Regions from separate parts of the Donghicola sp. XS_ASV15 genome, predicted to be linked through region 2. Evidence: riboswitches for the same ligand, from Rfam matches in the RefSeq annotation. Region 2 holds a riboswitch; each other region holds the start of a gene.
The links. Region 2 has a riboswitch for cobalamin ahead of AB9K37_RS08185 (DUF4198 domain-containing protein). Riboswitches for the same ligand answer to the same signal wherever they lie in the genome.
Positions count from the first base shown of each region.

Region 1 (9,547 bases), on a different contig from region 2:
ACCCTGTACCGCGCCGAAGACCACCAGTGCTTCAAAGATGTTCTGGTTGTGCGCGGTAAAGAGAACCCGACCTCAGAGTTCGACCTTCTCGAGGTTGTTCAGGTCACGCCGCGCGCTCAGGTCGAGTACGCACCCGATCACCCGATGTTCGCGGGTGGTGCGCTGGGTACCTGTAACCCGGGCGCATAATCCCCCGCCACAATCGGTCCGGCCAGCCTGTGCGCTGGCCGGTTGATCAGCCGGTCCGACACCGCTCGGACCGGCCTAGCATCCTATTGAGAAGACGGTCGGAACCATGGACGCGATCCTACTGCAAATCCTAAACGGGCTCGACAAGGGCTCGGCCTATGCGCTGATTGCGCTAGGGCTTACGCTGATTTTCGGCACACTCGGCGTTGTGAACTTTGCCCACGGGGCGCTGTTCATGATCGGTGCCTTCTGCGCTGTGACACTCCAGCGTATCCTGAACCTAAGCTACGAAGTGGTTGACGCCACCCAGACAGACTTCCTTGGCAATCCGCTCAAGGTCAAAGTCCCCTATGTCGAGGCATGGTTCGGCCCCGAGATGGGCGGTTCGATCATCGACTGGTCCGTGCCTTTGGCAATTCTGTTCGCCATTCCGGTGATGATCTTTGTCGGTTTCGCGATGGAACGCGGCCTGATCAAGCACTTCTACAAGCGTCCCCACGCGGACCAGATCCTTGTGACCTTTGGCCTCGCTATTGTTCTGCAAGAGGTCGTCAAGTATTTCTACGGCGCGAACCCGATCCCCACCGGCGCCCCCGAGGCGTTCCGTGGTAGCTTTGATTTCGGCGTTTTGCTCGGCTTTGATCCCAACGCGATCATCTATCCTTACTGGCGTCTGATCTACTTTGGCTTTGCGGCTGTGATCATCGGCGGCGTGTTCAGCTTCTTGCAGTTCACCACGTTTGGCATGGTCGTCCGCGCAGGTATGGCAGACCGCGAAACCGTTGGCCTCTTGGGCATCAATATCGACAAGCGCTTCACCTTCATGTTCGGCCTCGCTGCGGCAGTCGCCGGTCTGGCTGGCGTGATGTACGCACCGATCAACAGCCCGAACTACCACATGGGCATGGACTTCCTCGTGCTGTCCTTCGTTGTTGTGGTTGTCGGCGGCATGGGTTCCTTGCCCGGCGCTGTGGCAGCTGGCTTCCTGCTTGGCATTCTCGAGAGCTTTGCCTCGATGAACGAGATCAAGTCCATCATTCCCGGTATCGACCAGATCATTATCTACGTCGTCGCCATCATCATTCTGCTGACCCGTCCACGGGGCCTCATGGGCCGCAAGGGCGTGATGGAGGACTAATCCATGTTTGGTCTGAACAAAAAAGACACCTCTCTTTTGCTGGTCGTCGCGGCGCTGACTCTCTTCGCGCCGTTCATCCTGAACCCTTTCCCCACCGATAGCGGTCTGGCGCAGTTCAACGCGGGCTATCCCGACCTGATGCAGCGCTTTGTGATCTTTGGCATCTTTGCTGTGGGCTTCAACATCCTGTTCGGTCTGACCGGTTACCTGTCCTTTGGCCACGCGGCATTTCTGGGTGTGGGGTCGTACTCGGCGGTCTGGATGTTCAAACTGCTGAGCATGAACGTCATCCCGGCGATCATCCTGTCGGTCATCGTGGCGGGCCTGTTCGCACTGCTCATCGGCTTTGTGTCACTGCGCCGGTCGGGCATCTACTTCTCGATCCTGACGCTGGCCTTCGCGCAGATGTCGTTCAACCTTGCCTACTCGGTTCTGACGCCCATCACCAACGGTGAAACCGGCCTGCAGCTGACCCTCGACGATCCCCGCATCTTGGGTGTGTCGGCAACCGCTGACGGCTCGATCCCCGTGACCAGCCTGTTCGGTCTGGAAATGCGCTCGACCTACGAAATGGCTGTGGGCGCATGGAACTTCCAGTTCAGCGCGGGTTACTATCTGTGTGCGATCATCATGCTGGTGTCGTTCTACATCGCGGTCCGCATCTTCCGCTCGCCCTTTGGCCTGATGCTACGCGCGGTCAAGTGTAACCAGAACCGGATGCGTTACACCGGCCTGAACACCCGTCCCTACACTCTGGCGGCCTTTGTCATCTCTGGTATGTATGCCGGTCTGGCGGGTGGCCTGATGGCCTCCATGGACCCGCTGGCTGGCGCCGAGCGTATGCAGTGGACCGCATCGGGCGAAGTTGTTCTGATGACCATCCTTGGCGGTGCAGGCACCCTGATCGGCCCCGTTCTTGGCGCAGGTTTCATCAAGTACTTCGAGAACATCTTCTCGAAAATCAACGACAACGTTCTGCACCAGTGGTTCGGCTTCTTGCCAGACGGGATCGAAGACTTCGTGGTCTTCATCATCCATCCCTTCATCGGCAAAGGCTGGCACCTGACCCTTGGCATCCTGTTCATGCTGGTCGTGATCTACCTGCCCGGCGGTCTTGTCGAAGGGGGCCAGCGGATCTCGCGCCTCTTCAAGAAGGACAAGTCCTCGGACGATGGCGCTGCCGCCAAAACCACCCCTGCGGAATAAGGAGAGCAACCAATGGGTATTCTCGAAGTCAAAGGGGTTGGGAAGCGCTTCGGCGGTCTGCAAGCCCTCGGTGATGTGAACCTCAGCGTTCAGGAAAACACCGTCCACGCCATTATCGGTCCCAACGGGGCCGGTAAATCCACCCTACTCAACTGCCTCGTGGGCAAGCTGATCCCCGACACCGGAAGCGTCATGTTCGACGGTCAATCGGTTCTGGGCCGCTCCCCCCACGAGATCAACCAGATGGGCATCAGCCGTGTTTTCCAAACACCTGAAATCTTTGCGGATTTGACGGTCTTGGAAAACGTGATGATCCCCTGCTTTGCGCGCCGTGACGGTTCGTTCCGAATGCATGCTTTTGGCTCTGTCGTGAACGAGTCCGACATGCTGCAAAAGGCAGAGACCATGCTGGACGACGTGAACATGCTGTCCAAAGCGCACCTGCACGCAGGCAGCCTGTCCCGCGGTGACAAACGCCGTCTGGAAATGGCCATGTGTCTGGTTCAGGAGCCGCGTCTACTGCTGCTGGACGAACCCACAGCAGGTATGGCCCGCGCCGACACCAACAACACCATCGATCTGCTCAAAGAGATCAAGACCAAGCGCGACATCACCATGTGTATCATCGAACACGACATGCACGTGGTCTTTAGCCTTGCCGACCGGATCACCGTTCTGGCCCAAGGCACCCCGCTGGTCGAAGACACCCCGCAGAACATCAAAGGCCACCCCAAGGTCCGCGAAGCCTACCTTGGCGAAGCGCAGGTCTAATCAGGAGATTTCCCTATGAACGTAAGACCCGATTTCTCCAAGAACTCGAACCACGCAGAAACGGCGCCCGCCTTTCTGTCGGTCTGGGACATGCACGCCTACTACGGCGAAAGCTACATCGTGCAGGGCGTCAACTTTAACGTCCACGAAGGCGAAATCCTCGCCCTTCTTGGCCGGAACGGCGCTGGCAAAACCTCGACCCTGCGCGCCATCGCACGCACAGGCAGCCCGCAGGTCACTCACGGCGAGATCTGGCTGGACCACCAGCCCCTGCACAACATGACCAGCTATGAGGCTGCAGCGGCGGGCCTCGGTCTCGTTCCCGAAGACCGCCGGATCATCCCCGGCCTCACAGTCGAGGAAAACCTGCAACTGGCCCAAATCGCCCCGCCCATCGGCTGGTCGATCGACCGCCTCTACGATCTGTTCCCCCGCCTTGGCGAGCGCCGCAAACAAGAGGGCGTGACCCTTTCAGGCGGCGAACAGCAGATGCTGGCCATTGCCCGCGCCCTAGCCCGTGACATCAAAGTGCTCCTCCTCGATGAGCCCTACGAAGGCCTCGCGCCCGTGATTGTGGACGAGATCGAGAAAACCCTGATGCACATCAAAGAACAGGGCATCACCACTGTGATCGTGGAACAGAACGCCGTCCGCGTTCTACAAATCGCCGACCGCGCGATCATCCTCGACACCGGCGGGATTGTCTATGATGGCTCTGCCGCCGAAGTTCTCGCGAACGAAGAGTTGCGCGCCGAATACCTTGCGATCTGACAGCTTCGACTGTCAGACACACAAAAGGGCCCAGCTGGGCCCTTTTTCTTTTCGCGCTGCGCACGAATGCCTTCGGCGAGGGTATTTATCGCCAAGAAAGAGCGAAGAACCCCGTACTCTTTCTTGGTCCCAATACCCCGGGGGTGAATTGGCGCGCAGCGGCAAGAGGGGGCAGCGCCCCCATTCCACTCAGAATTCGACGCCTTTCTGCCCTTTGATGCCAGACCGGAACGGATGCTTCACCAAGGTCATCTCGGTCACCAGATCTGCCGCCTCGATCAGCGGCTCTTTGGCATTCCGACCGGTCAGACACACATGGGTCATGGGCGGCTTTTCTTCTTTCAGGAAGCGCACCACCTCTTCGACGTCCAGATAATCATAGCGCAGGGCGATATTGATTTCGTCCAAAAGCACGAACTTGATCTCGGGGTTCAGGATAAGCTCTTTGGCTTTTTCCCAGCCCTTATTAGCCATCTCGATATCGCGTGATTTGTCTTGGGTCTCCCAAGTGAACCCTTCGCCCATGGCGTGGAACTGGCAGAGATCGTTGAAGTTCGCCTCGATCAAGGTCCGCTCACCGGTCTCCCATGCGCCCTTGATGAACTGGACCACCGAGCAGGGCATTCCGTGGGCGATACAGCGCAAGATCATTCCGAAACCGGACGACGATTTGCCCTTGCCCGGCCCTGTATGGACAATGATCAGGCCCTTCTCGCCCTCTTTCGTGGCCATGATTTTGTCCCGCGCCGCTTTCTTCTTGGCCATCTTGGCCGCGTGACGGGCTTCATCAGTTTGGGGCTTATCGCTCATAGGACGATCCTTACGCTTGACAAGGTGGGGTGCCTTCCCTCAGGTGGGCGGCGCTGGTTCCTGTCTATGACAGGCGAAGAGGGAATGCGCTACCGCTTTGCGACCAAAATCGCAGCCGAAACGCAGCCGCCCCCGCGACCGTGACCGGAGAGGCCCCGTTGCCACTGGCATCCATTTGCCGGGAAGGATCGGGCCAGCCGAGGACCCCCTCGGGCTCCGCAAGCCGGGAGACCTGCCAGCACGATGAAATGTACGGGCGACCGGGGTGTGTCGCGGCCGGCTTTGACAGGCGCGTACCGTCGTGCCCGATGGCCAGTGATCCCCCGTTTTCCCAGCCAGTTTAGGGAGGCACCCATGGCCGAGGTCACCTTGACCGTCTGCACCACCTGCCGCCGCATCGCGGGCGGAGAGCCCGTCGCGGACGAGCCGCGCCCCGGCGCGCGCCTGTATGACACCCTGACCCGGTCAGACCTGCCCGAGAACGTCCGCCTGAAGCCCGCCGAATGCCTGTCTGCCTGTTCGCGCGGGTGCTCGATTGCCCTGACCGGAGGCCCCGCCCGTTGGACCTATGTCTACGGCGACATGGACCCCGACACGCAGGTAGAGGAAATCCTGACCGGCGTGCGGGCATATGCCCAAACCACCGACGGGATCGTCCCTTGGCGCGAGCGCCCTCAGGCGTTCCGCAAACAATCCATCGCCCGCATTCCCCCGCAGGAGTAACCATGTCTAACCTGTCTAAAATCCCCGTGACCGTGATCACCGGCTTTCTCGGCTCTGGTAAAACCACGTTGATCCGTCACCTGATGCAGAACCCACAGGGCAAGCGTCTGGCCGTTCTGGTCAACGAATTCGGTACCGCTGGTGTGGATGGTGACATCCTGAAATCTTGCGCCGATGAAAATTGCCCCGAAAACAACATCATGGAGCTTGCGAACGGCTGCATCTGCTGCACCGTGGCCGATGACTTCATCCCGACCATCGAACGGCTGATGGCCCTGCCTGAAACGCCCGAGCACATCATCATCGAGACCTCGGGTCTGGCTCTGCCCAAGCCCCTGCTCAAAGCGTTCGACTGGCCCGCGATCAAGTCGCGCATCACCGTGGATGGCGTGATTGCCGTCGCCGATGCCGAGGCTGTCGCTGCTGGTCAATTCGCCCCCGATCTAGACGCCGTTCAAGCGCAGCGCGAGGCGGACGAGAGCCTGGATCACGAAACGCCCCTGTCTGAGGTCTTCGAGGACCAGATCAGCTGCGCCGACATCGTACTGCTGTCCAAGGCCGATCTGGCCGGTGAGGCTGGCATTGCCAAGGCCAAAGAGGTCGTTGAGGCCGAAGCCCCCCGCAAGCTGCCGATCATCGCGATCACCGATGGCGCGGTTGATCCCCGCGTGATCCTTGGCCTCGAGGCTGCGGCAGAGGACGACCTGCACAACCGTCCCTCGCACCACGACGGCCACGATGATCACGAACATGACGATTTCGACAGCGTCGTGGTCGATCTTGGCGAAGTCGAGGACGTGCAGGCGTTGCAAGATGCGATTGAGAAAATGGCAAAGGACCAGAATATCTTGCGTGTCAAAGGCTACGTCGCGGTCAAGGGCAAACCCATGCGCTATCTGGTGCAGGCGGTGGGCACGCGCATTCGTGCGCAGTACGACCAGCCTTGGGGCGACCGTCCCCGCGCGTCCTTGCTGGTGGTAATCGCTGAACACGACCACATCGACGAGACCGCGATCAAAGCGGCTTTGGGCGTCTGATCCCATGCATGTTGTCTTCCGCGAAAGCCACGGGCTCGATCAGGGCGATACACCAATGGATCTGGGGCAAACGCCCGCAGACTTGATTGTGCTGTCGTTCTCTGACTCGGACCTTGGCGCTTTCGCGGCGGGCTACCATCGGGCCAAGGGGTCCTTGCCGACCGTGCGTCTGGCAAACCTTGTGGCGCTGAAACATCCGCTGTCCGTGGACGTCTATGCCGAGCAAACCCTCGAGGGGGCCAAGGGCATTCTGGTCCGTCTGATCGGCGGCGAAAGCTACTGGTCCTACGGTCTGGCGACCCTTCAGGACTTGGCGCGGCGCAAGGGGATTGCGCTGGCCGTCCTGCCCGCCGACGGGCGTCAGGATGACCGGTTGGACCAACTCAGCACCCTGCCCGTTTCCACACTGCGCCGTCTTCAGCACCTGTGCGACGCTGGCGGCGCCGTTGCGGCCCAAGCCGCGCTGGCGCAACTGGCGCTGGCCGCTGGCCTTTATGCAGCCCCCGTGATGGGCGCGAAAACCGTGCCGGATGCTGGGTTCTATCTGCCCGACACAGGCGTCGTCACCGATCCGCGGCGCGACGACCGCCCGCTGGCTTTGGTCACATTCTACCGCTCTTACCTGACATCCGCCGACACTTCGCCCGTCGACGCCATGATCGCTGCGCTCGAACAGCGCGGGTTCCAAGCCATCGGTGCCTTTGCCAGCAGTCTCAAGGCCCCCGCTGTCGCCGACTGGCTGCGCACCCAGATAAGCACCCTGAAACCCGCCGCCATCGTCAACGCGACCGCCTTCTCGGCCCAAGGGCGCAACGGCGAGCCGTCGCCCCTTGATGCGGCCGGCTGCCCTGTGTTCCAGATCGCCCTGTCCACCGCCCGCAAAAAGGATTGGAAGGACGCCGACCGCGGTCTGTCTCCTGCCGACCTTGCCATGCACGTGGTCCTGCCCGAAGTCGACGGACGCATCTTTGCCGGTGTCGCCAGCTTCAAACAGCCGGGCAAGAAGGACCCCGATCTCGAATATTCCCGCTTTGCACACCGCGCGGACCCCACGCGGATCGACGCGCTGGCGGACCGCGTGCAGGCATGGCACCGCCTCTCCACCTTGCCCGCCGCAGACAAACGGATCGCGCTGGTCCTGTCGACATATCCCGGCAAGACCTACCAGATCGCCCACGCGGTCGGGATGGACGCTCTTGCCAGCGCCGAACAAATCCTGTCGGACCTGAACGCCAGCGGCCACACCGTGCGTCCCCAAACGGACCTCGGCCAACGCCTGACAGCTGAAACCCTGACCTATCCGCTCGCGGCCTATGAGCAAGCGCTAGACACCCTACCCGAATCCCTGCGCGCGGACCTGATCGCCGCTTGGGGCACGCCCGACACCGACCCGCTGTTCCGCGATGGCGCGTTCCATTTCCCCGCCATCGACGCAGGGAATGCGCTGGTCGCCCTCCAGCCCGAACGCGGCGACGTCCAGACCCGCGACGACGACTACCACGACCTGTCCCGCACTCCGCGCCACAGCTACGTCGCCTTCTACCTCTGGCTCCGCGCCCAATCCGACGCGCTGGTCCACATCGGGGCCCACGGCACGCTGGAATGGTTGCCGGGCAAATCCGTCGCCCTGTCTGGCGATTGCTGGCCCGAGGCGCTGATCCGCGACCTGCCCGTCATCTACCCGTTCATCGTCAACGACCCGGGCGAGGCCGCCCAAGCCAAACGCCGCATCGCTGCCGTCACTATCGGCCACCTGCCGCCCCCCATGGCGCAGACCAAACTGCCCGAGGGCATGGGACGGCTTGAACACCTATTGGACGAATACTCGACCGCAGACGGCCTTGACCCCGCACGCCGCGACCGCCTGATTGCCGACATCCGCGCCGAGGCCCAAGGCACTGGCGTCGAAGAGGACCTTGGCATCCCGCACGACGCCTCCGCTGCCGAAGCCATCACCCGCATCGACCGCTTTGTCTGCGACATCAAGGAAAGCCAGTACGGTGAGGGCCTGCATATCTTTGGCGCGGGCGACTACGGCGCGCAGGAGAACGCGGGCCTCCATGCGGCGCTAAACGGTCGCTTCGTCCCCGCTGGTCCTTCTGGCTCCCCGTACCGTGGCCGCTCGGACGTGCTGCCCACGGGCCGGAACCTGTTCACGACCGACCCACGCTCGGTCCCGTCCCGCGCCGCCCACGCCCAAGGCGTCAAGCTGGCCGAGGAACTGCTCCGCCGCCACCTTCAGGACCACGGCGACTGGCCGCGCGGTTTGGTGATCGACCTCTGGGGCAGTGCCACCATGCGCACCGCAGGCGAGGAATTCGCCATGGCCCTGCACCTCGCGGGCCTCGCGCCGAAATGGGACGACGGTTCCGAACGCGTCAGCGGGTTCGAGATCATCCCGCTAGCCCTGTTAAACCGTCCCCGCATCGACGTGACCCTGCGCGTCTCGGGCCTGTTCCGCGATGTATTCCCGGGCCTGGCCCAGATGTTCGAAGGTGCCGCCGACAAACTGGCCGAGCGTGAAGAGGCTCCCGAAGACAACCCCTACGTCGCCCGCACCCCCCGCGTCTTTGGCCCCAAGCCGGGCCAATACGGCCTGAACATGGGCGCGGCGCTGGATGACTACAGCGACGAAGCCCGCGCTGCCGCGGGCGAAGCATGGCTGGCCGCCAGTTCCCACGCGATCGACGCCAAAGGCGAAGTCCACGAGGCCCGCGAAGCGCTGGAAACCCGCCTGCAAACCGCCGACAGCTTTGTTCACCTGCAGGACTTGCCGGAAACCGACGTGCTGATGGCCAGCGACTATGCCGCCCACGAGGCCGGTTTTGCCGCCGCCATGAAGCGCCTTGGCCAACAGGCCCCCGCGCTCTACCACATGGACGCGACCCAACCGGACCGGCCC
Region 1 covers NZ_JBGFGN010000135.1:86,685-96,231, reverse strand. Annotated here, with positions in the region: gene AB9K37_RS11250 (substrate-binding protein) at 1-189, shown strand, start outside; gene AB9K37_RS11245 (branched-chain amino acid ABC transporter permease) at 296-1,327, shown strand; gene AB9K37_RS11240 (branched-chain amino acid ABC transporter permease) at 1,331-2,533, shown strand; gene AB9K37_RS11235 (ABC transporter ATP-binding protein) at 2,546-3,304, shown strand; gene AB9K37_RS11230 (ABC transporter ATP-binding protein) at 3,320-4,075, shown strand; gene cobO (cob(I)yrinic acid a,c-diamide adenosyltransferase) at 4,265-4,885, opposite strand; cobalamin riboswitch at 4,923-5,140, shown strand; gene AB9K37_RS11220 (DUF1636 family protein) at 5,240-5,608, shown strand; gene cobW (cobalamin biosynthesis protein CobW) at 5,611-6,645, shown strand; gene cobN (cobaltochelatase subunit CobN) at 6,650-9,547, shown strand, end outside.
Region 1: it holds a riboswitch for cobalamin, as region 2 does, so the genes downstream of both, AB9K37_RS11220 (DUF1636 family protein) here and AB9K37_RS08185 (DUF4198 domain-containing protein) in region 2, are expected to answer to the same signal.

Region 2 (9,547 bases):
AGGTAGTTCGATCGACTTCTGGGCCCAAGCTGGTTTCAAGCGCCTCGCGATGCAACATCAAGTTGCAGCCCTCAAAGCATCCCTCTGATCATCCGGGCGCCTGCCAGACCCCGCCTTGTGTTAACCTCGACAACCTCCTGATTTGCGCCATGTGTATTGGCGATTGTCAGGAGGGAAGCGGAACGTGGGCAAGGATCACAATACCCTTGGGCGGCCGATCCCCAGCGGCCGCCTAACCAGAGTGCTACGGATGGGCGGGCTCGCTGCTGGCATCTCGGGCGGCGTCGCGGCCGGTGGCCTGCGCTCTCTGGCGACAGGCCGGAAACCGGACCTTGAACAATTGGTGTTTTCTCCGGGCAACATGGCGCGCCTCGCCGAGAGCCTTTCTCATATGCGCGGCGCGGCTCTGAAGCTTGGGCAGATGCTGTCGATGGACACCGGTGTCGTGCTTCCGCCCGAATTGAACCGGATTCTGGCAGGAATGCGGGATAGCGCGGTCCCCATGCCTCCCAAACAGTTAAAGCAGGTTTTGGACCGTGAATGGGGGAGCAGCTGGCAGAGCAACTTCAAACGTTTTGACGTTAGGCCTTTCGCCTCGGCGTCAATCGGTCAGGTTCATCGCGCGACCACCCGAGAGGGTCAGGACTTGGCAATCAAGGTCCAGTACCCCGGCGTGCGAGACAGCATCGATAGCGACATAGACAACCTCGCAGTTCTTCTCAAAATCTCTGGTCTTCTGCCAAAGGACGCGCCGATCGACGACTTATTAGAGGCAGCCAAACGCCAACTTCATGCCGAAGCGGATTATGAATCCGAGGCACAAAACCTGTTCACTTTCGCGGATCTTTTGCGAGACGATCCGCTATTCCGGCTTCCTGATCTCAATACTGGACTGAGCAACGCCCATGTCCTCGCCATGAGCTACGTCCACAGTGAGCCTCTGGAAGCGCTGGCTGATGCTCCGCAAGAGACCAGGGACCAAGCGGCCGAAGCACTGATCACACTTGTGCTACGAGAGCTTTTCGAGTTCAGAGTGATGCAGACGGATCCAAACCTCGCCAATTATCGCTATTCACCAAAGGATGGTCGGATCGTTCTGCTTGATTTTGGCGCGGTGCAAACACTTGCGCCAACTCTGCAAAACAATTTCAAAAACCTGGCCCGCGCGGCGCTCGCTAGAGATGTTGACTGGACGCGCGCGGCAATGCAGAAAATTGGCTATTTCAACGATGCGACCCCCCAGCGCTTTCAGACCGTCTTTCTAGAGATGTTCGATATGGCGATGTCCCCTATTCGGCAGGAAACGCCCTTCGATTTTGGCAAGTCTGATCTCATGCACCGGCTGCGCGACCGCGGGCTCGAAGTCGGGGGCGAACGCGAACTACAGCAGGTTCCCCCTGCTGAAACGCTGTTCCTTCACCGCAAGATCGCCGGAACGTATCTGATCGCTTCGATGCTAAAGGCCAGAGTCAAATTACGTCCATTGGTCGAAGCCTATTGCGCCGAATAGCCCACCGCCAGAGCCTGCACGTGTCCAATGACCCGCGCAGGATTTCACTTGGCAATCTGGCTATTCCTGTGTGTGCGGTTGCTATCGAACTTGGTGCGACCTCGCCGATCGACTGCGGCCCAACAGAGGGTCGCCCACAAATGCGGCAAGCCCACTTACTCTGATGAAGCTCCCTTGGGTACGGTCGGCCGATAATTCAAAACCGGAGCGAGCCAACGCTCCGCTTCGCCGAGCTCCATGCCTTTGCGGGCAGCGTAGTCTTCGACCTGATCGCGCTCGACCTTCGCGACACCAAAGTAATAGGCGTCGGGATGACCCAGATAGAGCCCACTAACCGAGGCACCGGGCCACATCGCCATGCTTTCTGTCAGCGCAACGCCGGTGCTGGCTTCGGCATCCAGTAGTTTGAACAGCGTCCGTTTCTCCGTGTGGTCAGGCTGTGCCGGATAGCCGGGGGCCGGGCGGATACCGCGGTAAGGTTCGGCGATCAGCTCAGTGGGGCTGAAAGCTTCATCCTTGACGTAGCCCCAGTAGTCACGGCGGACCCGTTCGTGCAGCATCTCGGCCATGGCTTCGGCAAAACGGTCGGCCAGCGCCTTGACCATGATGGCGCTGTAATCATCGCCTGCGGCTTCGAATTTCTTGGCAATTGTGTCCTCTTCGGGACCCGCAGTGACCACAAAGCCGCCCACGTAGTCGGGCGTGCCCTCGGGCGCTACGAAATCGGCAAGCGCCATATTCGGGCTGTCTTTGCGTTTAGACGTTTGCTGACGCAGGGTGTGAAGCACATCAAGTGGCTGGGTCCGAGCGTCGTCGGCATACAGCTGAATGTCGTCACCCGTACGGTTCGCGGGCCAGAATCCGACCACGGCGCGGGGCTTGAACCACGTCTCTCCGATAATCCGCTGAAGCATCGCCTGCGCGTCGGCAAAAAGGTTGCGCGCCGCTTCGCCGTATTTCTCATGCTCTAGTATGCGGGGGTAGACGCCCTTGAGCTCCCAAGTCTGGAAAAACGGCGTCCAGTCGATGTAGCGCGCGATCTCCGCCAGATCCCAGTCGTCGATGACCTGCTGACCCGTGAACTTCGGAGCCTGAACAGTGTAATCTGTCCAATCGATTTGCATGGCGTTCGCGCGGGCTGCGGCCAAGGGCAGGCGCTGCTTGGCCAGTTCGGCCCGCTCGTGACGTTCGGCGACCTCGGTGTATTCCGAGCGGATGCCCTCGACGTATTCATCCCGCTGCGTGTCGCTCAGCAAGGCAGACACCACGCCCACCGCGCGGCTCGCGTCGGTTACATAGATCGCTTGATTGCGTTGGTACTGCGGGGCGATTTTTACTGCCGTATGCACCTTCGACGTGGTTGCGCCCCCGATCAGCAGAGGCACGTCGAAGCCTTCTTTTTCGAGCTCGGTCGCCAGATGCACCATTTCATCCAAGGACGGCGTGATCAGGCCCGAGAGGCCGATGATATCGACGTTATGCTTGCGGGCCTCTTCCAGAATTTTCTGGGGTGGGACCATGACGCCAAGGTCGATGATTTCGTAGTTATTACAGGCCAAAACCACGCCGACGATGTTCTTACCGATATCGTGGACGTCGCCTTTGACCGTGGCCATGAGGACTTTGCCCGCAGCCTCGCGGCCATCGCCGCCGTTTTGGCGCTTCTCTTCTTCCATATAGGGCAGGAGCACGGCCACGGCCTGCTTCATGACGCGGGCGGATTTCACCACCTGCGGCAGGAACATTTTGCCTGCGCCAAACAAATCGCCGACCACGTTCATGCCCGCCATCAACGGGCCTTCGATCACATGCAAGGGGCGCTCGGCCTGTTGTCGCGCCTCTTCTGTGTCGGCATCAATGAATTCTGTGATGCCATTGACCAAGGCATGTTCCAACCGCTTGTCGATAGGCCATTCACGCCAGGACATGTCCTTTTCGCGGGTTTTGCCACCGCCCGCGCCGCGATAGCGTTCCGCAATCTCTAGCAGGTTCTCGGTGGCGTCAGGAGTGCGGTTCAGAACCACATCCTCGCAAGCGTCGCGCAGGTCGGCATCGATCTGGTCATAGACCGCCAGCTGACCGGCATTGACGATGCCCATATCCATGCCTGCCTGAATGGCGTGATACAGAAAGACCGCGTGCATCGCCTCGCGCACGGGCTCGTTTCCGCGGAAGCTGAACGACAAGTTCGACACCCCGCCCGACACATGAGCGTGGGGCAGGTTCTGGCGGATCCAGCGGGTGGCCTCGATGAAATCGACGCCGTAGTTGTTGTGTTCTTCGATGCCGGTGGCCACCGCAAAGACGTTGGGGTCAAAGATGATGTCTTCGGGCGGGAAGCCAACCTTTTCAGTCAGCGCCTTATAGGCACGCTCGCAAATCTCGATCTTGCGCTGAAGGGTGTCGGCCTGGCCTGTCTCATCAAAGGCCATGACCACAACTGCCGCGCCATAGGCAAGGCATAGGCTGGCGTGATGGATGAACGCCTCTTCGCCTTCTTTCAGCGAAATCGAGTTCACCACCGGCTTGCCCTGCACGCATTTCAGGCCGGCCTCGATCACCTCCCATTTCGAGCTGTCGATCATGATCGGCACTCGGGCGATGTCGGGTTCAGCGGCGATGAGGTTCAGAAAGTCGATCATCGCCTGTTTGCTGTCGATCAGACCTTCATCCATGTTCACGTCGATGATCTGTGCGCCATTTTCCACCTGATCGCGGGCCACATCCAAAGCGGTGGCATAGTCGCGGTTGGTGATCAGCTTGCGGAACTTGGCAGAGCCGGTGACGTTCGTCCGCTCGCCCACGTTCACAAAGGGGATGTCCGCGGTCAGGACAAAGGGTTCCAGACCGGAAAGACGCAGAAGAGGTTTAGACATCGGCGGTCTCCTTGATCTGGCGGGGGGCGTAGGGCGCGACATGCTCCGCGATGGCGCGGATGTGGTCAGGCGTGGTGCCGCAGCAGCCGCCCGCCACGTTGATCAGACCTTCGCGGGCAAAGACCTCGACCAGTTTGGCGGTTTGCTCGGGCGTTTCATCGTATTGGCCGAACGCGTTGGGCAGGCCCGCGTTGGGGTAGGCGCAGATGCGGGTGTCTGCAACGCCTGCCAGTTCCGCCAGATGCGGCCGCATAGCATCAGCGCCAAGGGCGCAGTTCAAACCCACGGTAAAGGGCCGCGCATGACGGACCGAGTGCCAGAAAGCCGTGGGCGTCTGCCCCGAAAGAGTCCGTCCCGAGGCATCGGTGATGGTGCCCGAAATCATGATGGGCAGTTGCCGACCCACTTTGGCGAAGCTCTCAAACGCGGCAAAGATAGCCGCTTTGGCATTCAGCGTGTCGAAAATCGTTTCGATCAGGATCAGATCAGAACCACCCGCGATCAACCCGTCGATCTGCTGGCCGTAAGCGGCGCTCAGTTCGTCAAAGGTCACGGCGCGGTAGCCGGGATCATTCACATCGGGACTAATGGAAGCGGTGCGGTTAGTCGGCCCCACAGCGCCTGCGACCCAGCGGGGTTTGCCGTCCTGCGCGGTTGCGCGGTCCGCAGCGCGGCGGGCCACCTGTGCGCCCGCGACGTTCAGATCATGCACCGCGTTCTCCAAGCCGTAGTCGGCCTGCGCGATGGTGGTCGAAGAAAACGTATTGGTTTCCAGAATGTCCGCACCCGCTAGAGCGAACTCTAGCTGGATGTCCTCGACCGCTTGGGGCTGGGTCAGAACCAGCAGGTCATTGTTGCCCTTTTGCGGGTGGTCCAAATGGTGGCGGCAGCCAGGACCGTGAATATGACCGCTGGCGGTAAAATCTTCTTCGGTCATGTTCAGGGTCTGGATCATCGTCCCCATCGCACCATCGAGGATCAGAATACGCTCGTTGGCGGCTTTGGCGATGGCATCGTACGAAGGGCTGCGCGGCAGCGAGAGAGAGTTCATGAGGGCACCTGCTTTCTGCGCACGCGCGTACCACGGTCAGGAGACAAAGCATAATTCATGCTTCTTGAGTTTGTTATGAACGAAATTCATATTCAGTCAGCGCACCGCTTCGCGGATGCTCTCATTGACGTTGTGACCAAAGGCCCACCCGGCTGTTTCGCTCGGTTGCGCTCAAACCATTTAAAACGGTTCACAACGCGAAAACGGCGCAGCGACACCCCTCTTCCGAGTCGCGTCCCTGCCCTATCACGTTCGAGATTGACTCGGCTATGAACTCCCTGCATTACAAAGCCGTGAACGGTTCTGCGTGGCGCGACACGGCGCAGCAGAAGTAAAAGGGAACACGGTGCGGCGTACCCATCAGGGACCAAAACCGTGGCTGCCCCCGCAACTGTAAGCGGTGAGTGCGTCCAACACGCCACTGGGGAACACCCCGGGAAGGCAAGGACAGCATAACGACCCGCGAGCCAGGAGACCTGCCGTCACGGGGTCGGGAAACCGGCCTTACCCAACCGGACGCCGGGGTGAGCGTCTGGCTCGGCAGGTCTAAAAATCTACCGTGTCCAGCTTCCCTACTGTCCTTTCATCTGCGGGCCTATGCCCCGCATTCTGAGAGGTTCGAAATGAAGAACAAACTCCTGTCAGCCGCCGCGCTGATCACATTCCTCCCGATTGCCGCGCAGGCGCATTTTCTCCTGCCTTACGCTGACGAAACACAGATTTCGACGCCGGGCGATGTCCCCTTGGCCGTTGTGTTTTGGCACCCCTTCGAGAACGGCCATGTGATGGAAATGGAGGCGCCTGAAGCCTTTTACATGATCCACAATGGCGAAAAAACAGATCTGGCTGATCGTCTGGAAGCCGCCAGTTTCAAGGGTGCAGAGAACGAAAACAACGGCTTTCGCGCGACCCTGCCCGTCAAACGATCTGGCGATTACGTCGTGGTGACCGAACCCGCCCCATATTTTGAAGAGAGCGAAGACAAGTATATCCAGCAGCTCACGAAAGTGGTTTTCAATCGTAACGAGCTCCCGACAGATTGGATGAACCCCGTTGGCCTGCGCACCGAGATCGTCCCCTTGGTCAAGCCTTACAATGTGATCACGGGCTCGAGCTTCACCGGCCAAGTCCTGAGCGAAGGCAAGCCCGCAGCGGGTATCGAGATCGAGATCGAGTACGTCGCTGCGACACCCGACATTCAGACCTTTTCCGCCAGTGAACCGACCGTCGGCACAATGCCCGGCGGAACCGTAGTCGCTATATCTGACGCGAATGGGTACTTTACATTCGGTGTTCCCAAAGCCGGGTGGTGGGGTTTTGCTGCTCTCGAAGCAGGCCCAGAGACAGAACACAACGGCAAACCTCTGAGTCAGGACGCCGTGTTCTGGATCAGAGCCTACAATATGGAATAATCCATGCACATTGTTGACGGCGCTCTTTCAAACTCTGTTGTCATCGCTGGCACCGTTTTGGCTGTCGGGGGCGTAGCCATGGGCCTCAAACGGCTAAGCCTAGAGAGGATCCCCGCAACCGGGATCCTCTCTGCCAGTTTCTTTGTTGCCTCTCTGATCCACGTGCCGATTGGTCCGTCTTCGGTGCACCTGATCCTGAACGGTCTGGCCGGGCTCATCCTGGGGTGGGCCGCATTCCCGGCGCTCTTTGTTGGGCTGTTGCTTCAAACCGTGTTCTTTGGCTTTGGCGGGTTGACCGTCTTGGGGGTCAACGCCCTGAACATCGCTGGGCCAGCGGTTCTGACCTGGCTCTTGTTCGGCAAGTTGGTCGAGCGTAGTTCCCCCACGACCGGCGCGATCTGGGCCGGTGTCGGTGGCGCCTTTGCTATCGCGGCCACAACATGTCTGGTCGCCTTTTCACTGATGCTCACGGGCGACGCGTTCATTCCCGCGGCCAAGCTGGTGTTCTTCGCGCATATCCCTGTCATGGTAATCGAGGCGCTGCTCACAGGTACGGCGGTCTATTTGGTGCGCAAGGTGCGTCCTGACCTTTTCTCGGCGATCAAGGGAGCGGCACATTGATCCGATACCTTGCCCTAATTATTGCATTGATTGCGCTGCCTTTCCCTGCTGCTGCTCACAAGGTAATTTTTGCGATCTTCAAATCCGGAGACTCGATTGAAGGCGAGCTTGGTTTTTCGAACGGTGACATGTCTGCGGGAACCACTATTCAGGTTCTAGATGCCCAAGGCGTGCAAATCGGCGAAGCTGTGACAGACCGCGATGGCTTTTTCATCTTTACCCCCACAGAGCCAATTCCGCACGTTTTCAAAGCGGATATGGGCGCAGGGCACGTGGCCGAAGCCACAATGCCCGCAAACGAGATCGCCGAAATCCTAGGCGTGGCTGCGATCGAGGAAACGTTGTCCCAACAAGCACCCGCCGGAACGGCGGAGACCGCGGCGCAGGTCACAGTGGCCTCTTTGTCCAACGAAGAACGTCTTGCCATCGCAGAAGCCGTACGCGACGAGATGCGTCCCCTACGCCGTGAACTTGCGGCATATCGCGAAAAGAACGACCTTCAGACCGTTCTTGGTGGCATCGGCTACATCTTTGGCCTGTTCGGTCTGTATTTCTATATCGCCGCCCGGCGGCGCATGGCAGGGCAATAGATGATGCAACGACTGACCAGCGCAGAGAAAGCCCCCCGCACAGGATCACTTTTCGCGATCGGTCCGATCCCTGATCTGGATCCGCGCCTGCGGATCGTACTGGCAACCGTCTTTGCGCTGGTCGTGGTCGGCTTATCCGATCTTCTGGCGCTCTTTCTGGCGGTTCTGGTTGCTGGCGCTTTGCTGCCGCTTTCCGGCCTACCCAAAAAGCGCACGCTCAAGCGGATGGCTGGGATGGACGGGTTCATCATTTTCACTCTGATCCTCTTGCCCTTCTCTGTGCCCGGGACGCCTATGCTCTCGGTTTTCGGCATCTCCGCCTCGTGGGAGGGACTGTGGCAGGCGGTCGAGATCGCGTTGACCGCAAACGCAGTAATTCTGGCGTTGATGTGTCTGGTTGGTTCGATGGAGCCTGTCACCATGGGCCATGCACTCCACGCCCTGCGGATGCCAGAGCAGCTGGTTCAGCTTTTGATGTTCACGATCCGCTACATCGAAACCCTACGCTCGGAATATCTGCGGCTCCGATCCGCAATGAAGATGCGCGGCTTCCGTCCTGTTACCAACTGGCACACCTATCGCAGCTTTGGCTATCTGATCGGCATGATGCTGGTACGCGCGCTAGAGCGGTCCGAGCGAGTGCTCGGCGCAATGAAATGTCGGGGCTTTTCGGGGCGCTTTGTCCTGCTCGAGTCCTTTCAGATGCGCGACCGCGACTGGATCTTTGCCGCTTGGATGACTACAGCGATGGTGCTGCTTGTTCTACTTGAGGCATGGCATGGCATTGCTTGATTTGCAGAACATCACCTTTGCATATCCCGGTCACGCACCTGTCTTGGCTGGTGCCTCGCTGACGCTGCGCGACAAAGAGCGTTTGTCGCTGATCGGGCCCAACGGGGTAGGCAAATCGACATTGCTCAAGATTGCGGTCGGTTTGCTACGCCCAAGCGAAGGAACGGTTCAAGCATTTGGCAAAGAGCGCAGAACAGAGCAGGATTTCTCCGAGGTTCGCCAACGCGTCGGCTATGTCTTTCAAGACCCTGACGATCAGCTCTTTTGCCCCACGGTAACCGAGGACATCGCGTTTGGCCCCCTGAACCTTGGCAAATCCCGCGAAGAGGCTCTGGCCATCGTGGATAGCATCCTGTCCCGGCTGCATCTGACCCATTTGAAAGACCGGATCACCCACCATCTGTCCGGCGGGGAAAAGCGCCTTGTGACCTTGGCGACCGTACTCGCCATGGACCCAGAGGTGCTGATTTTAGACGAACCGACAAATGCGCTGGATCAGGAGAACGAGGCGCGGTTGATCGATATTTTGCAAAGCCTGCCTCAGGCGCTCTTGCTCATTAGCCACAATCCCGAGTTCCGCGCCAAGATCACATCAGGCGCTTACGAATTAAAGGCAGGTGCTTTGAGCCGGGCGGATTGACGCTGGATTACACCGTGGCAGAAGCCCTGCGGCTCTGCACAGAACGCCGCACAAA
Region 2 covers NZ_JBGFGN010000128.1:20,139-29,685, reverse strand. Annotated here, with positions in the region: gene AB9K37_RS08205 (methyltransferase domain-containing protein) at 1-88, shown strand, start outside; gene AB9K37_RS08200 (ABC1 kinase family protein) at 185-1,510, shown strand; gene metH (methionine synthase) at 1,666-4,386, opposite strand; gene AB9K37_RS08190 (homocysteine S-methyltransferase family protein) at 4,379-5,437, opposite strand; cobalamin riboswitch at 5,719-5,936, shown strand; gene AB9K37_RS08185 (DUF4198 domain-containing protein) at 6,061-6,849, shown strand; gene cbiM (cobalt transporter CbiM) at 6,853-7,470, shown strand; gene AB9K37_RS08175 (cobalt ABC transporter permease) at 7,467-8,060, shown strand; gene cbiQ (cobalt ECF transporter T component CbiQ) at 8,061-8,852, shown strand; gene AB9K37_RS08165 (energy-coupling factor ABC transporter ATP-binding protein) at 8,839-9,492, shown strand; gene AB9K37_RS08160 (metal ABC transporter permease) at 9,500-9,547, opposite strand, start outside.

Region 3 (9,547 bases), on a different contig from region 2:
GTGGTCATGGTTGTCGCTCCATCCATCTCCGTTAGCCCCGGTTCATCCGGTTGTCGATCAGCTCGTCCACACAGCCGGGTTCGGCCAAGGTCGAGGTGTCACCCAGCGCGCCAAAGTCGTTCTCGGCGATCTTGCGCAGGATACGGCGCATGATCTTGCCCGAACGGGTCTTGGGCAGGTTGGGGGCCCACTGGATCAGGTCGGGCTTCGCGATCGGACCGATCTCGGTGCGGACCCATTTTTCCAGCTCTTTGCGCAGCTCTTCGGTGGGCTCTTCGCCGTTCATCAGGGTGACGTAGGCGTAGATGCCTTGACCCTTGATCTCGTGGGGGTAGCCCACAACGGCGGCTTCGGCGACCTTGGCGTGCGCAACCAGTGCGCTTTCGACTTCGGCGGTGCCCATGCGGTGACCCGATACGTTGATCACGTCGTCCACACGGCCGGTGATCCAGTAGTAGCCATCCTCGTCACGGCGGCAGCCGTCACCCGAGAAGTAGTAGCCCTTGTACTGGCTGAAGTAGGTTTCCTGGAAACGCTCGTGGTCGCCCCAAACGGTGCGCATCTGGCCGGGCCAGCTGTCAGCGATACACAGAACGCCTTCGGTCGCACCTTCGAGAACTTCGGCAGTGGTGGGCTCCAGTACGACGGGTTTCACACCAAAGAAAGGCGTGGTCGCCGAGCCGGGCTTCAGCGCGGTTGCGCCGGGCAGCGGTGTCAGCAGGTGACCACCGGTTTCGGTCTGCCACCACGTGTCAACGATAGGCGCTTTGCCCTTGCCGACAACGTCGTTGTACCAGTTCCATGCTTCGGGGTTGATCGGTTCTCCCACGGTGCCGAGGGTCTTGATCGACGACAGGTCATACTTCTCGACGAACTCGGTGCCCTTGCCCATCAGAGCGCGGATCGCGGTCGGCGCGGTGTAGAACTGGTTGACCTTGTGCTTTTCGCAGACAGCCCAGAAACGGCCGGCGTCGGGGTAGGTGGGAACACCTTCGAACATCAGCGAGGTCGCGCCGTTCGCCAGCGGGCCATAGACGATGTACGAGTGGCCGGTGACCCAACCCACGTCAGCGGTACACCAGTAGACGTCGCCCTCGTGGTAGTCGAACACCAGTTCCTGAGTCATCGCAGCATAAACAAGGTAGCCGCCCGAGCAGTGGACAACGCCCTTGGGTTTGCCGGTCGAGCCCGAGGTGTACAGGATGAACAGCGGATCTTCGGCGTTCACTTCCTCGACGGGGCATTCGGGTGCTGCGTGCTCCATCAGAGCGTTCACGTCCACGTCGCGACCGTCGACCCAAGTGGTCTGACCGCCGGTGTGCTTGACCACGAGGCAGCGGACCTTGTCCGAGCAGTGCAGAAGCGCGGCATCCGCGTTCGACTTCAGCGGGGTGACGCGGCCGCCACGGGGCGCTTCGTCTGCGGTGATGATGACCTTGGCGCCGCAGTCGTTGACGCGGTTTGCCAGAGCGTCGGGCGAGAAGCCCGCAAACACGATCGAGTGGATCGCACCGATACGGGCACAGGCCAGCATCGCATATGCCGCTTCGGGGATCATGGGGAGATACAGGATGACACGATCACCTTTGGTCACACCCTGGCTGCGCAGGACGTTCGCCATGCGGCAAACCTTGTCGTGCAGCTCGTTGTACGTGATGTGCTGTGCTTCGTCGTCCGGATTGTCGGGCTCGAAGATGATCGCAGTCTGGTCGCCGCGCTTTTCGAGGTGACGGTCAATACAGTTGTAGGCAACGTTCAGGGTGCCATCGTGGAACCACTTGATGCTGACTTCACCGAAGTTGTAGTTGACGTCTTTGACCTGAGTGTAGGGCTTGATCCAGTCCAGACGTTTGCCGTGCTCGCCCCAGAATGCTTCGGGGTCGTTGACCGACTGGGCATACATCTCTTGGTACTTTGCCGCGTCGATGTGAGCGGTTTTCGCATATTCGGTGGGGACCGGATACACCGGTTCCTTGACCTCGGCGGTTTGCGCTTGAGTGGACATAAGGCTCCTCCCTCTGTCGTTATATGGACGCCCCGAAGTGGGGGCAAAATGCAGCAACACAATATGACGCTGTCTCTCCCTTAGCGAGACATTACCAGAGTTTGAAAACAATGGAATAAGTCCCTGCGTCGCATAAATTTATTTGTGAAGTCGTTTTACTCGAAAGGTAAATTTAGTAAATTCAAGCCCCGCTATCTGAAAAAGTCATCGTTACATCAATATGATATGTGAAAACAAGATTTCGGGTTAGCGGAGCATTTCTGCGACCAATGTCTTGGGTGCCTGCGACCGATCGGCGCAACCGTGGGGATGGTAGCGCCGGACATTTAGTTTGCACATTGGGCAGGCAATTGGTTGCGCCCCTCTACTGCAGAGGATTTGAGCGGCGGCGCCCGCGCCGGCGAACAGAGAGACTCACTGGACGCGATGCTTCGACCAGCAGTTTCTGAAATGCGATCAGTGCGTCTGTATCAACATCGCTCTGCTCGACCTTCGCGGCCGCAGCGCGTGCCTCTTTGCGTAGGTCCAACGCACTGTCGAGCGACAGGCACCACTGTAGGAAACTGGCGCGCGCCAGATGTTCCGGATTGGCGGTTGATGCAGGTTTGGCCGACAATACGTCAACGATTGTGTTCAAGGTCATGGCGCCCTCCGCGCAGGAAGCAAGGCATCAAGGCGGAGAACGGAAGACCAAGCAGGGGCCACCGCATCCACCGGAACACCCCGTCCGGGTTTGCAATACGTTGATGGCAGGTCTCCTGACTCGCGTGTCGTCGCTGGTCCTTCCCTTCCCGGCAATATGCCAGTGGCTGTAAAGGACAGCTCTTCGCTTACAGTTGCGGGGGCAGTCGCGGACTTACACCGCGTTCCCTTTTCATGCCGCACCGGAAAGATACGGCAACCATCAAGCGCAACGATGACGGGGGCCAACGCCCCCGTCAATCGGTTTCCCTCAGGCGTGCTGCGGCATTGTCGTTTTGCGCGGCCAGAGTGTGACGGCCAGCCACAGAAACAGGATCATAAATGACAGGCCAAAGACAGCTGCCGCGACCTCTGCCAGTGCCGGATGGATGGTCAAGAGACCTGCCGTACCGATCACCAGCGCCAATGCCTTTTGCGCCGAGCTCAGAGCCGGACCGCAGGCGACACCAAGGATCCAAAGCGCCCCAAGAAGCTCTGTCCCGCCACCGATCCCTTCGACCAATGTGACGGCGATGTGCCAATGTCGCGCGGCCTCTGACGGAGCGAGGTGATAGATCTGCGGCAGGGCAGACAGAGCCACAACGGCCACCAGCCCCGCCGCGATCACCAGCGCCGACCAGACAAAGCCGATCCCCGAAATCCACTTTTGCCAAAGCGGCCCGGTCGATGGCCCCAATGCAAACACCAACCCCAAGAGCGCGAGCCCATTCACGACGTAGATCGTAAAGTACCACAGCCCCAAGAGGGTCGCGTTCTCGACCATGAACGCCAGCGTTCTGATCGAAGGCATCCCGGCAGCGTCCATATCTGCGGATGCAAAGGCCGTGCTATAAAGAACGAGCCCGATCAAATAGGTCGCGCCGCACATTCCTGCAGCCATGGCGGCAAAGGATTTATCCGACCACGGCATGACCACGTCCTTTCATGCAGTTGACCACGATCTCTTCGCGCTTTTCTTTGCCTTCGACCGCAGCAGTTCCTCCAAGAATCGCAGCGCCCCCCAGAGCATTGCCGACAATCTCGTCTTCGTCATCCGCGGCCATTGTCAAAAGCGCTCCTGCGGCTGCGCCGATGGCAGCGGCGCCGTACGCTTCTTGGGTCAGGTGCGTCTGGTTCTTGGCAAGGCGCTGACACGCTGCCAGATCGCTTTGAAAGCCGATTTGGGTGGGGCCATCGTGTATTGGCGTGTAGTTCGCGCCGCCATCCGAACAGGCCGAAACCAGTACCCCGCCTGCGATGGCCAGAAGAATGTGTTTGGAAAAACCTTGCATTGTCATTGTCCCTTATCAGTGTTGACTGAGCAGGGTTTTGACTAATTGGTTGGTTTTTTCACATGACCGCAGGCATCAACCACGTGGCCTTTGGTATCAAAGGTCAAGCTGTGCTTTTCAAATGCAGGTAGGTTTCGCGGAATCGGCGCTCTAGGTGGTCCCCAGCCAAAAGCGTACCGCCGGTTCCGATGGGCGCGACGTTGGTGTCGAAATTGGGATTAAAGAACAGAGGAACCGATATCCGCTCTTCGCTAGAGCCAATGACGCGGTGCAGGGTTGCCTTGATGCGGCCGTTGGTCCAGCTCTCCAACATTTCCCCAAAGTTTATGATGAAGGTTCCAGGTTCAGCCTGTACCGGCAACCAAGAGCCGTCGTGCAGTTGAACCTCTAGCCCCGCGACACCATCGGTCGCCAACAATGTCACGCAGCCGTAATCCGTGTGCGCCGCAATCCCAAAGTCCTTGGCCCCAGCACTGGCGGGGCGGCTCGGATAGTAGTTGCCGCGAAGCAAGGTCATCGGCTTGGTGAACGCGGTGTCAAAGCTGCTCTCTGGCAGACCAACCGCTACGATGATTCCCCGAAGGGTTTGCATTGCCACACCAATCGCTTGGTGTGCGTAGCCGTCAACGATCTCTTTGAACGCTTCAGGCTGGGTCGGCCATTGGTTTGGTGCGTAGCACGTCAGATTAGCCATTGGATCGTCAGCAGGGAGCTCCAAGCCACTGTCGAAGACTTGCTTGTAGTCTGGATTCGACTTTGGATCGACCTGCTCTGAATAAGGCGCCCCCCAACCGCGGTTCGACCCAGTCTGGGCCATGTTCACCGGCTCTTTGACATCATCAGGCAATTGAAAAAAGGCACGATAAGCATCAATCACGCGCAGAACATCCTCTGGCGAGAGGTCGCTGTTCACCAATGTCATGAACCCGACTTCTTGGGCTGCGCGGCGCAGCTCTGCCATCGTTTCTGGCGCACGGGCGATCATCTCGCGGGCGTCGATACGGGGGATACTGGTCATCACGGGGCCTCTTGGGTGTCGCGTCGGGGCGGACCCTAGCGATGTCGCTCGTTGGTTTCCAGCACGTCCGTACTGCTATCCGTTTCGCTGGCTTGCTTCATCAGACCCGCGAAATCAACGCGCCCCCAAAACCCCGAGATCTTAAATGGCTGAAGCTGATCTTCGCGCGCGACCAATTGGTCCAGACGCGCCAGTTCTGCGATCTTCTCGGTCAGCGCGTTCAAGTCACGACGAATTTCCACAGCGCTTTCGACCCGCATCCTGCGCGAGACGGTAAAGAAGTGATCTGCGGGTGTGGTGGGGGCCGTGATCCCTTTGGCAATGAAACGCAAATTGATGTCCCGCAACAGCGCAAGCAGCGGGCCATTGGGACGGAACCTGATCGGGGCATGAGACAAAAGCCGGAATTTGTTGCCCGCACCGACCTCTGCCAACCCCAGACGTTCGAGCGTCATACCCATCTGGTGCAGCCGCGTCGGGCTCAGGCCCATGACTTGTGCGATGTATTCAGGAGCGCGCAGATCACGCAGCAGGATCAGGAAGTAAAAGAGGGGCGGGTCGGCGGCCAAGCTTAGTTCGGTCGCCATGGGCAAGACAGTCGCCTCTGCCTGCTGGCGGGCGGCATTGTCGGTCACGTCCGAGAGCGACAATTCAAGCGCGTCGCAAATTTCGATGATGCGGCTCAGCTTGCAATCCCGCGCCGCAAAGATGCGTTTGATGGTGGGCTCTGACAGACCCATCGTGTCGGCCAGATCGGCATAGGTCATGCGGCGTGCACGCAGGGCCTCTTGCAGGACTTTGAAGACATCTCCGCGCATGTGGGCTCCTGTGATACGAGATTTGGCGATACGGTATCTCTAAGTGATACCAAAAACCCAGATGCTGCAATCCACGCATCACATACATAAGAGATTTTCATCCTTAACGATGGAGATTTCAGAATGACTTTACGCTTGAATTCGGCCCTTGTGGCAGGTGTGGCGGCGACCTTCACAGCCCATTCGGCAACCGCAGGTGAGTTTGAGTTGCCCGAGTCAGCGATCTTTGACGCGGCGCATAACCGGATCATCGTGAGCAATATTAAAGGTGGCTTCATAGACGCGGATGGGAATGGCTATTTGTCCAGCCTGAACCTTGACGGGACAGTGATGGCACAGCATTGGCTGACGGGCTTGGATGCGCCCAAGGGAATGGCGATCTTGGGGGATCGGCTGTTCGTTGCAGACGTTACAGGATTGGTTGAAGTGGATTTGGAGAGCGCTTCAGTGGTGGCTGTCCACCACGCCCAAACGGCTGAATTTCTAAATGATGTGACGACGTCCGATGACGCGGTCTACGTCTCTGATCTGATGACCGACACGATCTGGCGCTTGCAGGACGGAAGCTTTGAACCTTGGGTGCAAAGCACAGCACTCAGCCATCCGAACGGGATTGCCTGGGATGAAGACCGGTTGATCGTCGGGTCTTGGGGGCAGGGCCTGCGCGAGGATTTCACCACAGACGCGCCGGGCGATGTATTGGCGGTCGATGCAGCAAGCCAAGACATTGAGGTGATCGCGGAAGGGGTCGGAAACATCGACGGTGTCGTGATGGTGGACGGACGGCTGATCGCCAGCGACTGGGTGCAGGGGGCCCTGATCGAAGTACAGGACGGCGCAACAAAGGTGATCGGCACGTTTCCAGCAGGCTTGGCTGACATTGGGACCGATGGGGTGAACCTACTGTTGCCCCACATGATGGAGGGGCGCGTGCAAGTTCTGCCGCTGCAGTGATACGAAGACCCCCGCGTCCATGTGGGGCGCGGGGGTCACAGTTTAGGCGGTGGTGCTGATCGCTTCGCCAAGAATATCGATCAGGGTATCAATATTCTCTTTCTCAAAGATCAGCGGCGGCGACATTGCAATCGTTTCGCCGGTGTAGCGGACCATGGCACCAGCCTTGTAGCACTTGAGGAAGACTTCGTAAGCTCTTGTTCCGAATTCACCTTCGCGGCTTTCCAGTTCCACGCCACCGATCAGACCGATGTTGCGGATATCCTTGATTGGGCCTTTGTCGCGCAGGCTGTGGACCTTTTCTTCCCAGTAGCTTTCCAGCTCTGCGGCACGGGTCAGCAACCCGTTCTGTTCGTAAATGTCGAGCGTCGCCAAACCGGCCGCGCAGGCCACGGGATGACCCGAATAGGTGTAGCCGTGGAACAGTTCGATCATACCCTCGGGGCCGGTCATGAAGGCATCGTGGATAAAGCCCTGCGCGAACACAGCGCCCATGGGCAGCGTCCCGTTGGTAATCCCTTTTGCCGTGGTGAATATGTCGGGCACGACCCCGAATTTCTGGCTGGCAAAAGGCGTCCCCAAACGGCCAAACCCAGTGATAACCTCGTCAAAGATCAGCAGAATACCGTGCTGGCTGGTGATCTCACGCAGGCGCTGCAGATAGCCTTTGGGCGGGATCAGGACACCGGTCGAGCCAGCGACAGGCTCTACGATCACAGCGGCGATGGTTTCTGCGCCATGCAGGGCGATGATCCGCTCCAGATCGTCGGCCAAATGTGCGCCATGCTCTGGCTGGCCCTTGCTAAAGGCATTCTCGGGCAGGTGCGTGTGGGGCAGGTGGTCCACGCCGGTCAGCATTGTGCCAAAGTTTTTGCGGTTGTTGACGATACCGCCCACGGAAATGCCGCCAAAGCCGACGCCGTGGTAACCACGTTCGCGGCCGATTAGACGGGTGCGCTGCCCTTCGCCGCGCGCACGGTGGTAGGCGAGCGCAATTTTCAGCGCGGTATCGACGGATTCAGAGCCTGACCCGGTAAAGAACACGTGCTTGAATTCGTCGGGCGCAAGGGCGCGCAAACGATCGGCAAATTCAAACGCGATCGGGTGACCCATCTGGAACGCAGGCGCGTAGTCCATTTCCAGCAGCTGGTTATAAGCCGCCTTCGCGATCGATTCATAGCCGTGGCCCGCGTTGCAGCACCACAGACCAGCAGTGCCGTCCAAAATATCGCGCCCATCGTCAGAGGTATAGTGCACCCCCTTGGCCCCAACCAGCATCCGCGGGTCGGCCTTGAACTGGCGATTGGCGGTAAAAGGCATCCAGAAGGCGTCCAGCGGGATATTGCGCGCAGCTTGATTCATCAGAGCGATCCTATAAGTCGTTTGGACCAGATTACGCCTTTGGTTTGCCAGCGGAAGTCTGTTTTTTGGTTCCGTTAAGGTATTGAAACCCCGTATGCTGAACCGAAAACGTTGCGGATCATAAACACTATGAACAGCTTTGAAGACCCGGAAAACGAGGTTGGCCTGCGCCTGCGAAGTCTGCGGCTTGCGCGGGGGATGTCCCAGCGCGCCCTCGCCAAAGCGGCTGGGGTCAATAACTCGACGATTTCCCTGATCGAGAGCGGTCAGATGAACCCGTCAGTTGGTGCTCTGAAGCGCGTTTTGACCGGGTTTCCGATTGGCATCGCAGAGTTTTTTGCCTTTGAGGCCAGCCCCGAAGAGCAGGTGTTTTTCGCTGCCGAAGAACTAAAAGAGATTGGCAAGGGCGGTGTGTCCTACCGCCAAGTCGGAAGTAACACGCCGGGCCGTAGCTTGCAGATCCTACACGAGACCTACCGTCCCGGGGCAAGCACCGGCACTGTTTTGCTAAGCCACGAAGGCGAAGAGGGCGGGATCGTGATTCAGGGCCGATTGGAGGTGACAGTGGGCGAGCAACGCAAAATCCTAGGCCCCGGTGATGCCTACCTCTTTGACAGCCGTCGTCCCCATGCGTTCAGAGCAGTGGGCGCGGTAGAATGTGTGGTGATCAGTTGTAGCACGCCACCAACCTTCTGAGATTTATGAAAAATTCGAAGGGCTTTTCCAGCGGCCCTTCGGCATGTTTCACGAGTTGTTAGGGCTTGGCCCCATAGCGTTCCCCCAGATCCGAGTTTTTTAACGATTGGGGGATTGCCTTGGCAACCGACAGCAAATCTACCGTAAGGCTCTTGCCCGAGACCTGGCTGGACGATCCCGAAACAGCGATGACCGCTCTGCGCGAGGCAGTTGCCACCGGCGTTGTCGCGATTGACGCAAGCACTGGACGGAACCTACCTGCTCAGGTGCTACAAATGCTGCTCTCGACCCAGAGGACGGTAGGGGCAGCAGGGGGCACATTTTCTTTCACAGCAACGAGCGACGGCGTTTCAAAGAGTATGCAGGCTCTGGGGGTTGTTGACCTTTTCGAAAGGGCGGCCTCATGACCGCGCCTGTTGTTCTTGCCATCGACGACTCCCGCACCATGCGGCAAATGGTGTCGCAAGCACTCAGCAATGCCGGGTTTGAAGTCGAAACCGCTGAAGACGGCGTCCAAGGCGTCGCCGCCTTTGGAGCGCGCCGCTTTGATGCCGTAATCACTGACATCAACATGCCAAACCTCGACGGGTTCGGCGTGATCGAAGCGATCCGGTCAGCGCGATCAAACCGCCGCGTGCCCGTTTTGGTTCTGACCACGGAAAGCAGCGAGGAATTTCGCGCCAAAGCCCGCAATCTCGGGGCAACGGGCTGGTTGGTGAAA
Region 3 covers NZ_JBGFGN010000112.1:1,254-10,800, reverse strand. Annotated here, with positions in the region: gene AB9K37_RS04960 (adenylate kinase) at 1-8, opposite strand, end outside; gene acs (acetate--CoA ligase) at 32-2,005, opposite strand; gene AB9K37_RS04950 (hypothetical protein) at 2,370-2,648, opposite strand; cobalamin riboswitch at 2,736-2,926, opposite strand; gene AB9K37_RS04945 (hypothetical protein) at 2,958-3,617, opposite strand; gene AB9K37_RS04940 (glycine zipper family protein) at 3,601-3,978, opposite strand; gene AB9K37_RS04935 (isopenicillin N synthase family dioxygenase) at 4,082-4,996, opposite strand; gene AB9K37_RS04930 (helix-turn-helix domain-containing protein) at 5,032-5,814, opposite strand; gene AB9K37_RS04925 (SMP-30/gluconolactonase/LRE family protein) at 5,938-6,768, shown strand; gene AB9K37_RS04920 (aspartate aminotransferase family protein) at 6,811-8,130, opposite strand; gene AB9K37_RS04915 (cupin domain-containing protein) at 8,260-8,826, shown strand; gene AB9K37_RS04910 (STAS domain-containing protein) at 8,946-9,233, shown strand; gene AB9K37_RS04905 (response regulator) at 9,230-9,547, shown strand, end outside.
Region 3: it holds a riboswitch for cobalamin, as region 2 does, so the genes downstream of both, AB9K37_RS04950 (hypothetical protein) here and AB9K37_RS08185 (DUF4198 domain-containing protein) in region 2, are expected to answer to the same signal.